Regions from separate parts of the Rhizobium sp. AB2/73 genome, predicted to be linked through region 2. Evidence: riboswitches for the same ligand, from Rfam matches in the RefSeq annotation. Region 2 holds a riboswitch; each other region holds the start of a gene.
What was found. Region 2 has a riboswitch for thiamine pyrophosphate ahead of thiM (hydroxyethylthiazole kinase). Riboswitches for the same ligand answer to the same signal wherever they lie in the genome.
Positions count from the first base shown of each region.

Region 1: it holds a riboswitch for thiamine pyrophosphate, as region 2 does, so the genes downstream of both, thiC (phosphomethylpyrimidine synthase ThiC) here and thiM (hydroxyethylthiazole kinase) in region 2, are expected to answer to the same signal.
Region 3: it holds a riboswitch for thiamine pyrophosphate, as region 2 does, so the genes downstream of both, thiB (thiamine ABC transporter substrate binding subunit) here and thiM (hydroxyethylthiazole kinase) in region 2, are expected to answer to the same signal.

Region 1 is NZ_CP067072.1:529,325-532,599, reverse strand. It holds gene I8E17_RS22145 (porin) at 1-178, opposite strand, end outside; gene I8E17_RS22140 (hypothetical protein) at 596-892, shown strand; TPP riboswitch at 1,001-1,132, shown strand; gene thiC (phosphomethylpyrimidine synthase ThiC) at 1,225-3,051, shown strand; gene thiO (glycine oxidase ThiO) at 3,053-3,275, shown strand, end outside.
Region 2 is NZ_CP067072.1:714,241-717,515, forward strand. It holds gene thiE (thiamine phosphate synthase) at 1-619, opposite strand, end outside; gene thiM (hydroxyethylthiazole kinase) at 616-1,419, opposite strand; TPP riboswitch at 1,471-1,567, opposite strand; gene I8E17_RS22965 (DUF1127 domain-containing protein) at 1,796-1,942, shown strand; gene yghU (glutathione-dependent disulfide-bond oxidoreductase) at 2,495-3,275, shown strand, end outside.
Region 3 is NZ_CP067071.1:3,249,275-3,252,549, reverse strand. It holds gene thiP (thiamine/thiamine pyrophosphate ABC transporter permease ThiP) at 1-687, opposite strand, end outside; gene thiB (thiamine ABC transporter substrate binding subunit) at 698-1,726, opposite strand; TPP riboswitch at 1,777-1,893, opposite strand; gene I8E17_RS15955 (MDR family MFS transporter) at 1,964-3,275, opposite strand, start outside.

The DNA of each region.
Region 1 (3,275 bases), 180 kb from region 2:
CGATCTTGAGGCAGGTTTCCGTGCCCGGAATGAAGAAGTAGCCAGCACCGTATGCGTCGCAGATGCGAACGTATTCCAGCGGCTCCGGCTCAGCGGCGACGATCGCGTCTGCTGCGTGGGCACCGGATACTGCTGCCAGAGCAGCAGCGGAGCCGAGAAGAAGGCTCTTGATGTTCATTTTAAACTCCTGGTTGTATTATGCATTTCTACTTTACCGCGAGCGCAGAACTGGAACACTGCCCTGGGGATCGGTTTGGTCTAAACACGACCGGGCAGCCCGGCAAATACGCACCTGATGTTGGCTTGAGTCCCCTCGAACCTTCATGATTACCCCCGCGGTAAAAGGTTTTGAAATGCCTCTACCGATCCGGCCGATTGCTCGACCGTAAGACAACTTATGTCCTGCATTGGATTTACAAACAGCCCGTATGTTTGTCAATTATATGAAGGGCGCCGGGGCGTTAGTCTTGGCCTCTGTTGCTTAAATGCAACTCGCGACCGCAGGCCAGGGCGGTACCCGGCAGGGATCACAAGGATATCCCTGTTCACAAGAACGCCTGCCAGTCAGGGCCGTCACCGCATTTAGGGCAGCGCGATGTCGGTGGTCGATGACGACCATGCAACCCAATCTGGTCATGATATGGCCATATATGGCCATCGCGAATTCCACGGCACAATGACCGGTCGGCTTGAGCAAAAGATCATGCAATCCATTTTTTCGCTGATGCAGACGGAAGCGCAGGCGGGCGTACGGCTGACGCTGGCTCCGCTCGGCAATGACGCGCTGATTTATCTGGCTCGATACCGCGAGCAAGCTGTCCCATACCGGCCCCCATCGCTTCGTCGGCAATACGACACCACGTTACTAAGGCGCGGCAAGTCCGCACGATGATCTGCGCGATAAAATTGCAATTCGACGGGGGCGGCAATGGTCAATCTCCCGAAAATGCGACCGTCGCTGACGGGGTTGACAGAGGACGAGAGTAAGGCATAGCCTTTTGACATTCACCAGGGGGGTCCCGGCAAGGGGCTGAGATACTGCTGGACAATGAGGCTTTGCCTCCTGTGGCGCAGTGACCCGTTGAACCTGATCCAGTTCATACTGGCGTAGGGACGGTGCAAGCGCTCGATGGCTTCGGATTCCCGCCTGGATTCCATGCCGGCGTCTTTTCATCATTCCGGCTGATTGACTGGGTCTCCAACTGCAACTTGGAGCCTCACACCATGAACATTGCCGCAAAGAACCTCACTCCGACCGTCACCACCGGCCCGCTGCCGGCCTCTCGGAAAATCCATATCACCGGGGAGATCCATGCCGATATCCGCGTGCCGATGCGCGAAATCAGCGTCCATCCGACATCGGGCGAGCCGCCAGTTATCGTCTACGATTCGTCCGGCCCCTATACTGTCGAAGGCGCAGATATCCGCATCGAAGAGGGCCTTCCGCAGTTGCGCCGCGACTGGGTGCTCGCCCGCGGCGATGTCGAGGCTTATGAGGGCCGCCATGTGCGTCCCGAAGACAACGGTTTCGTCACCGGCGAACGGCTAACACCGGAATTTCCGGCCAAGCGCCAGCCGCTGCGCGCCCTGAATGGCAAGGCCGTCACCCAGCTTGCCTATGCGCGCGCCGGCATCATCACCCCGGAAATGGAATTCATCGCCATCCGCGAGAACCTCGGCCGCAAGGCCAAGGCCGAAGCGCTGATCCGTGACGGCGAGAGCTTCGGCGCGCATATTCCCGATCACGTCACGCCTGAATTCGTTCGCCGGGAAGTTGCGAGCGGCCGAGCGATCATTCCGGCCAACATCAATCATCCCGAAAGCGAGCCGATGATCATCGGCCGGAATTTCCTGGTGAAGATCAACGCCAATATCGGCAATTCCGCAGTCACCTCCTCCATGGCGGAGGAAGTCGAGAAGATGGTCTGGGCCGCGCGCTGGGGTGCCGATACCGTCATGGATCTTTCAACCGGCCGCAACATTCACAATATCCGTGAATGGATCATCCGCAATTCGCCGCTGCCGATCGGCACGGTGCCGCTCTATCAGGCGCTGGAAAAGGTCGGCGGCATAGCGGAGGAACTGACCTGGGAGATCTATCGCGACACGCTGATCGAGCAGGCCGAACAGGGCGTCGACTATTTCACCATCCATGCTGGCGTGCGGCTGCACTACATCCCACTGACCGTCAACCGCGTCACCGGCATTGTCTCCCGCGGCGGCTCGATCATGGCCAAGTGGTGTCTCCATCACCACAAGGAGAGCTTCCTCTACGAGCATTTCGAGGAAATCTGCGACATCTGCCGCGCCTATGACGTCTCCTTCTCGCTCGGCGATGGCCTGCGGCCCGGTTCGATCGCCGATGCCAACGATGCCGCGCAGTTTGCCGAGCTCGAAACGCTCGGCGAACTGACGAAGATCGCCTGGGCAAAAGACTGCCAGGTGATGATCGAAGGTCCCGGCCATGTGCCGATGCACAAGATCAAGGAGAACATGGACAAGCAGCTCGCCGTCTGCGGCGAGGCGCCCTTCTACACGCTTGGGCCGCTGACGACGGATATCGCACCGGGCTACGATCACATCACCTCGGGGATCGGCGCTGCGATGATCGGCTGGTTCGGCACGGCGATGCTCTGCTACGTCACCCCGAAGGAGCATCTCGGCCTGCCCGACCGCAACGACGTCAAGACCGGCGTCATCACCTACAAGATCGCGGCCCATGCGGCCGACCTCGCCAAGGGTCATCCGGCCGCTCAGGTCCGCGACGATGCATTGTCGCGTGCAAGATTCGAGTTCCGCTGGGAGGACCAGTTCAACCTCTCGCTCGATCCGGATACCGCCCGCAGCTTCCACGACGAAACCTTGCCGAAGGAGGCTCACAAGGTCGCGCATTTCTGCTCGATGTGCGGCCCGAAATTCTGCTCGATGCGGATTTCGCACGACATCCGCGCGGAGGCACAGAAGGAAGGGCTGGAAGCGATGGCGGCGAAATATCGGGAGGGCGGCGATCTCTATATGCCGGTCGAAGCCCCTGCTCAGCCGGCCGAGTGAGATGCGCATCCTCATCAAAGGGGCCGGCGTTGCCGGCCTCACAGTCGCTCACGAGCTGATCCGGCGCGGAGCAGAGGTCACGATCTCGGATCCAAGCCGGAATTTTCATCGCGCCGCCTCCTGGCTTGCCGGCGGCATGCTGGCGCCATGGTGCGAGCGGGAAAGTGCCGATGAGGCTGTGCTGAGGCTCGGCCGCGATTCCGCCGATCGATGGGACGCGATTC
Region 2 (3,275 bases):
TGATGGCGTTCGCGATGACAGTTGTCGCGGCTTGCGGGTCCGGTTGGCCGCATATGGCTGAGACGACCGCGAGACCATCGGCACCGGCTGAGTAAACGCTCGCGGCATGCTCTGCCTTGAGGCCGCCGATCGCGACTGACGGAACGAGGCATAGCCTGACGACGCGAGCAAGCCCGTCGAAGCCGATCGGCTGCTTGTGATCGGGCTTGGTGGGCGTGGCAAAGACCGGGCCGATCCCGGCATAGTCGACGATGCCGCGATCTATGGAGGAAGCGAGAGCTTCCGTTTCCACCGAGAGGCCGAGGATCATGTCTGGCCCGATCAGCCGGCGTGCTTCGGCGGCATTCATATCTTCCTGTCCGATGTGGAGGCCATCGGCGCCGATGGCGATGGCAGCCTCGACATTGTCGTTGACGATCAGCCGGACATTTGTTCCGTGCAGGATTTGCTTGAGGGCGCGGCCCGTCTCAATCATGGCGGCTGTCGGTGCATGCTTGTCGCGCAGCTGTACGATGGTGGCGCCGCCGGCAATGGCTGCGCGGGTGGTTTCAATCATACCGAGGTTGGCACACAGCACCGGGTCGAGGACGAGATAGAGCGAGAGATCGAAGTCTTTCATGCCGCCGATATCCCTGCATTGCGATCCAGCACTTCCGGGCTAAGGCCGGCGAGGGCGTCAAGGAAACGCCAGGAAAAGGAGCCTGGCCCGTCTGCAGCCGTTCCGGCCTGTTCGCCGGCGGCGGCAAAGACCGCGAGCGCCGCAACGGTCGCATCGAATGGATCATCCGGCGTTGCTGCAGCAAAGGCGCCGATAAGGCAGGTCAACGAGCAGCCGAGGGCCGTCACCTGCGGCATGAATGACGACCCGCCGGCGATGCGCTTTGCCCTCCGCCCGTCGGTCACGAAATCCGTAACGCCGGTAACTGCAACGACGCAGCCATGCTTTCCCGCCAATTGCCGGGCGGAATCTTCCGCCTGCTCGACGGTGTCGCGGCTATCGACGCCCTGGCCGCGGCTCGTGCCGCCGGCAAGCGCGATGATCTCGGACGCATTGCCGCGAACGATCGCGGGCCGCAGCTCCAGCAATTGGGCTACCGCCTTGCGACGAAACGCAGTCGCATAATGAGCGACGGGGTCGAGGACCCAGGGCTTGCCCGCCTCGCTTGCCGCCTGCGCTGCCTTCAGCATGCCCGCAAGCCAGCCGGACGAGAGCGTGCCGATATTGATCGTCAGCGCGCCGGAGATCGCGGCAAACTCGCCGGCCTCCTCTTCGGCATGTACCATTGCCGGCGATGCCCCGGCGGCAAGCATCACATTGGCCGCGATATTCATGGCGACGAAATTGGTGATGCATTGCACCAGCGGAGGGTTAGCCCGCATGGTGCGAAGCAGATTGCCTGCAGTTGTCTGGTCTTGCATATCGCCCCTTTCAGGCGGGCGAGACGCACAGGGACGACGTGCTGGTGCTTTACGAGGTCCCGAGCGACTCCCTCCGCCAGCATGATCTGGTTCAGGTTCGAAGGGTGCTTCTCAGCCCGCCGAATGGCGGACGCCCCTGTCTCTCATCTCTCTTCTTTTCGCAGACAATGACGGCGCTGTCACCAGCAAATCACAAAAGCCATGCTGGCGAGTGAGATCGCTGGCTTTCTCGGCGACCCATGCAATCGATGCATAGGTGGAGTGATCCCTTAGCTCTGCAAAAACCTGTGGGCTTCGACTATATATTTCTCATCGAAGCGACGGGAGCGCCAAGCACGGCCGCTCAGCTTCGAAAGCCCAAGGAAAGGGGATCATCATGAACGTAGCACGCTCTTTCAATAACTGGCGCAAGTATCGTCAGACGGTCGCCGAACTGGGCCGTATGTCCACGCGCGAACTGCATGACCTGGGTATCGATCGCGGCGAAATCCGCAATGTTGCCCGCGCAGCGATCGCTCGCTAACGGCCGCACCGGCTCCTTATAAAGCTGAATTATGCCAGCGCCTGTTCCCTTGAGCAGGCGCTTTTGCTTTATGGACATGACCGTTTCATTTCGCCGCGCTTGCTGAAGATTGCATCAATTTAGCTCTCTGCTTTTCGCATGGCGCATAACTGCCTTGCAAAGAAATGCCTATGAACTGAGCAAAAGACTGCTATGTTCTTCTCATCGAAGCGATGCATCTCCTCCCGCATCCCTTCGCTTGGCAGACGTCCTTATCCTCCTCCCAGGGACGCCTGCAAGAATAGCGGAACTCCTCCTCCCATCCGCTGTTCGGTTCTTGTAAAAAGCCTGCCGCTCCTCCTCCCGCGGCAGGCTTTTTCGTTTCATGGACCTCCAGAAGATTGGCAATGATCTAACTCGGTCGAGAAGCTTGCCGCAGGTGGCAGGAGCGCTTCCGCATTAAACAGTGCGCATTCTCCTCTCGCAAAAATGAAGAGCGGCCCCTATGTGCGACTTATGTAGCGCGCTACATCGAAGATCGCCCAAATTCGATTCCCGAAAAGGAGGATGCCCATGACCGGCTCTGCCGAATATACGCCGCCGAAAATCTGGACCTGGAACAAGGCCAATGGCGGCCAGTTCGCCAATATCAATCGCCCGATTGCCGGCCCGACTCACGAGAAAGAACTGCCGGTGGGACGTCATCCCCTTCAGCTCTATTCGCTTGGAACGCCGAATGGCGTCAAGGTCACGATCATGCTCGAAGAGCTGCTGGCACTTGGTCACAGCGGCGCGGAATATGATGCCTGGCTGATCAAGATCGGCGAGGGCGATCAGTTCGGCAGCGGTTTCGTCGATGTCAATCCGAACTCGAAGATCCCCGCCCTGCTCGACCGCAGCGGCCCGAAGCCGGTCCGCGTTTTCGAATCGGGCTCGATCCTGGTGTATCTCGCCGAGAAATTCGGCGCCTTCCTGCCGAGCGAGCAGCCGGCGCGTGCCGAATGCCTTTCCTGGCTGTTCTGGCAGATGGGAAGCGCCCCCTATCTCGGCGGCGGCTTTGGTCATTTCTACGCCTATGCGCCGACGAAGATCGAATATGCGATCGACCGCTTTGCCATGGAGGTGAAGCGTCAGCTCGACGTGCTCGATCGTCGGCTGGCCGAAAGCGAATATATCGCCGGCAGCGACTATACGATCGCCGATATCGCCATTTGGCCGTGGTACGGCGGCTTGGTCAAAGGCTGGCAATATGGCGCAGCCGAGTTCCTGCAGGTGCAGGATTACAAGAATGTTCAGCGCTGGGCAGAGCAAATCTACGCGCGTCCTACCGTCAAGCGCGGCCGCATGGTCAACC
Region 3 (3,275 bases), on a different replicon from region 2:
GATCGCCACCTCCAGCGTCGTCGCGGCCGGGCCGCCGCCGAGGATCAGGACCAGCGTGAAGCTGGTGGCGCAGAGCATGAAGATCAGCCCTGCGATGCCGGGAATGAGGCCACGCAGGATTGGCCATTCGATGAAGCGGAAGACCGAGGCGGGCCGCATGCCGAGCCCGCCGGCCACAAGCCAATATTCCGCCGGCACGCGCTCCAGCCCGGCAAGCATCAGCCGGCAGGCGAGTGGCATATTGAAGAAGACATGGGCAAGCAGGATGCCGGCAAGGCCGTAAATGCTGACCGGCTGTGAGAGGCCGAGTGCCGATAGCGCCTGATTGATGAGTCCCTGCCGGCCCCAAATGCCGAGCAGGCCGAGCGCGCCGATCAGCACGGGCAGGCCCATCGGCACGGCCATCAGCCGGATGAGCCAAAGCCGGCCGGGAAAGCTCGGCTGGCGCGCCAATGCGCGCGCGACCGGAATGGCGAGCATAACGGAGAGCAGCGTCGAAAGCACCGCCTGCAGCAAGGTGAAACGCAGAACGCGCAGCAAGTAGGGGTCTGCCAGGGGATTGGTGCCGCCGGATTCGATGCCGGCGGCAAGCAGGACGAGCACGGCGATCCCGACGAAGAACACGATGCCGACGAGGCTGACTGCCCCACCGGAAATGGCGCGTTTTCGCTCTGGTGCCGTGAGTATCGTCAAAGCATCAGTCGCCGCTGGTGGCGGCCAGCCATTCGTCGATCCAGGCCTTGCGGTTCTTGTCGACATCGGCGGGGCTCATCAGGAAAGTCTTCGACGGCACCACGAGCTTGTTGAAGGCGTCCGGCAGCGGCTCCGAAGTGGCTGAAACCGGCATCATCCAATTGCTTGTCGGGATGATGTCCTGGAAGCCTGTGGAGATCATGAACTTCAGGAAGTCCCGAGCCAGGTCCTTATTCGGTGAAGACTTGATGAGGCCGGCAACCTCGATCTGGACGTAATGCCCTTCGGAGAAGGCGGCGGCCTGGTAGCGATCCGTCTTGTCCTCGATCATGTGATAGGCCGGCGACGTCGTATAGGAGAGCACCATCGGCGCTTCGCCCTTTGTGAAGAGATCATAGGCCTCCGACCAGCCGGGGGTGACAGTCAGAATGCGGCCCTTGAGCTTTGTCCAAGCATCGGCGGCCTTGTCGCCGTAGATCGACTTGACCCAGAGCAGCAGGCCGAGACCCGGCGTTGAGGTGCGCGGATCCTCGATGACGATCTTCTGACTGGGATCGCCCTCGACGAGATCCTTCATGCTCTTGGGGGGATTCTTGACCGTCTGGCTGTCATAGATCACGGCGAAATGGCCGTAGTCGTAAGGCACGAAAACATTGTCCTTGAAACCGCCGGGAACCTTGAGGGCCGAGGTGTCGACGCCGCTGGCATCGAAGAGGCCGGTATCCTTCGCTTCATCGATGAGATTGGTGTCGAGGCCGAGAACGACATCGGCCTTGGTGCCCGTCCCTTCCAGCTTCAGACGCGAGAGAAGCGCCACGCCATCGGTGACGGCGACGTAATTGACCGTGCAGCCGCAGGTCTTCTCGAAAGCGGCCTTGACCCTGGCGCCCGGACCCCAGTCGGCGGTGAAGCTTTCATAGGTGTAGATGGTCAGGGTCTTGTCGGCTGCTTCGGCCGTCTGAGCAGCAAAAAACGACGTTCCGGCGGCAAAGGCCAGGCCTGCGAAGAATGACAATAGCGAACGGTGTTGCATGACAGCGCCTCCTTTTTGGTTTCGTCTTGAAGGGGAAAAGGGCGCTATGATTTCGTCACGCGTCTAATCCCTCCGCCGGTGTTAGCCGGATCAGGTTCCGCGGGTTGGCCGGTGAAAGCCTCTCAGCCGAAATGTCCGAAGGACATAAGGCACCCCGTTAGAGCATGGGCAGATTTAGCCTTGTGACGAAGGGATGACAAGGGAAATGATGCCCTTGACGATTGCAGCACGAACGGTTTACTCGGCAGCCTCCGCGACCGCCGGGTTTTCGAATTTCTTTGTCGCCCCCGGAAGCTGCACGTTCTTCAGCGTCAGCGCGGTCAAAAGGCCGAGGAGGCAGATGCCGGCGGCGGTCACGAACAGCGGGCTGAAGGCGCTCGCATAGGCATTGGCGACCGCCTCGCGGGTTGCTTCCGGCAAAGCCGCCATCATCTTCGGTGTCAGCTGCTCGATATCGGATACGCCTGATATGGAGATACCGACATTGCCGAGTTTGGCGGCGATGATGGCGCCGTAGATGGAGATGGCGATGGAGGCGCCGCCCATGCGCGATAGCGTGACGGCACCCGTTGCCGCACCGACGTCACGGGACGCGGCTGCATTCTGCACGCCGATAACGGGCACCTGCTGCGCAAGGCCGATGCCGATGCCGTGCAGCAGCATCAGGCCGCCGATGACCACGATGGGCGTACCGGCAGGCAGGAAGGCCAGCGAACCGAATGCGATGGCGCTGCAGGCGGCACTTGCGACGGCGAAGGGCTTGTAGCGCCCTCTCGCGGCAATCAGCCGGCCGGCCGATAGCGAACCGCAGACGATGCCGCCGGTCAGGAGAATGAACAGCAGCCCGGCCATGGAGGGCGAAAGGCCCGTCGTCGTCTGCAGGAAGAGCGCGAAATAATTGACCATGCCGATGGCAACGGCGCCGCTGGTGATCGAGATGATCAGCAGAAGGCCGAATGTCGGGTTGCGGAACAGCGTCATCGGCACGATGGGCTCCGGTGCGCGGCGCTCGATAAAGACCCAGGCGGTGGCGCAGATCACGCCGAAGGCGATGATTCCGAGGCATTGCGGCGACAGCAGCGATCCGAAAAGCTCGGTACCGTCGGCGGCAAGCACGATGCTGGTCGTCGTCAGCGCAAGAACGATTGCGCCGGCATAGTCGATCTTCGGGCGCCGGGCCGGTTTGCGATAGGGAAGCATGGTGGCAAGGCCGGCCAGAACGATAAAGCCGATCGGCACGTTGACGAGGAAGATCGAACGCCAGCCGAAGAGATCGCTCATCGTGCCGCCGAGAACGGGGCCGATGGCGCCGGAAGCCATGAGCACGAGGCTCGAATAGCTCTGGTAGCGGGCGCGTTCCCGCGGCTCGAAGAGGTCGGCGTTGACGGCGAAGATCGACACGAGGATGCCACCGCCGCCGAGGCCTTGAAGGACGCGGGCGGCGATCAGCGTATCCATCGAGACGGCAAGGCCGCAGACGGCGGAGCCGATCGTAAAGATCGCGATGGCCGTCATCATCACATATTTGCGGCCGAAGAGATCGCCGAGC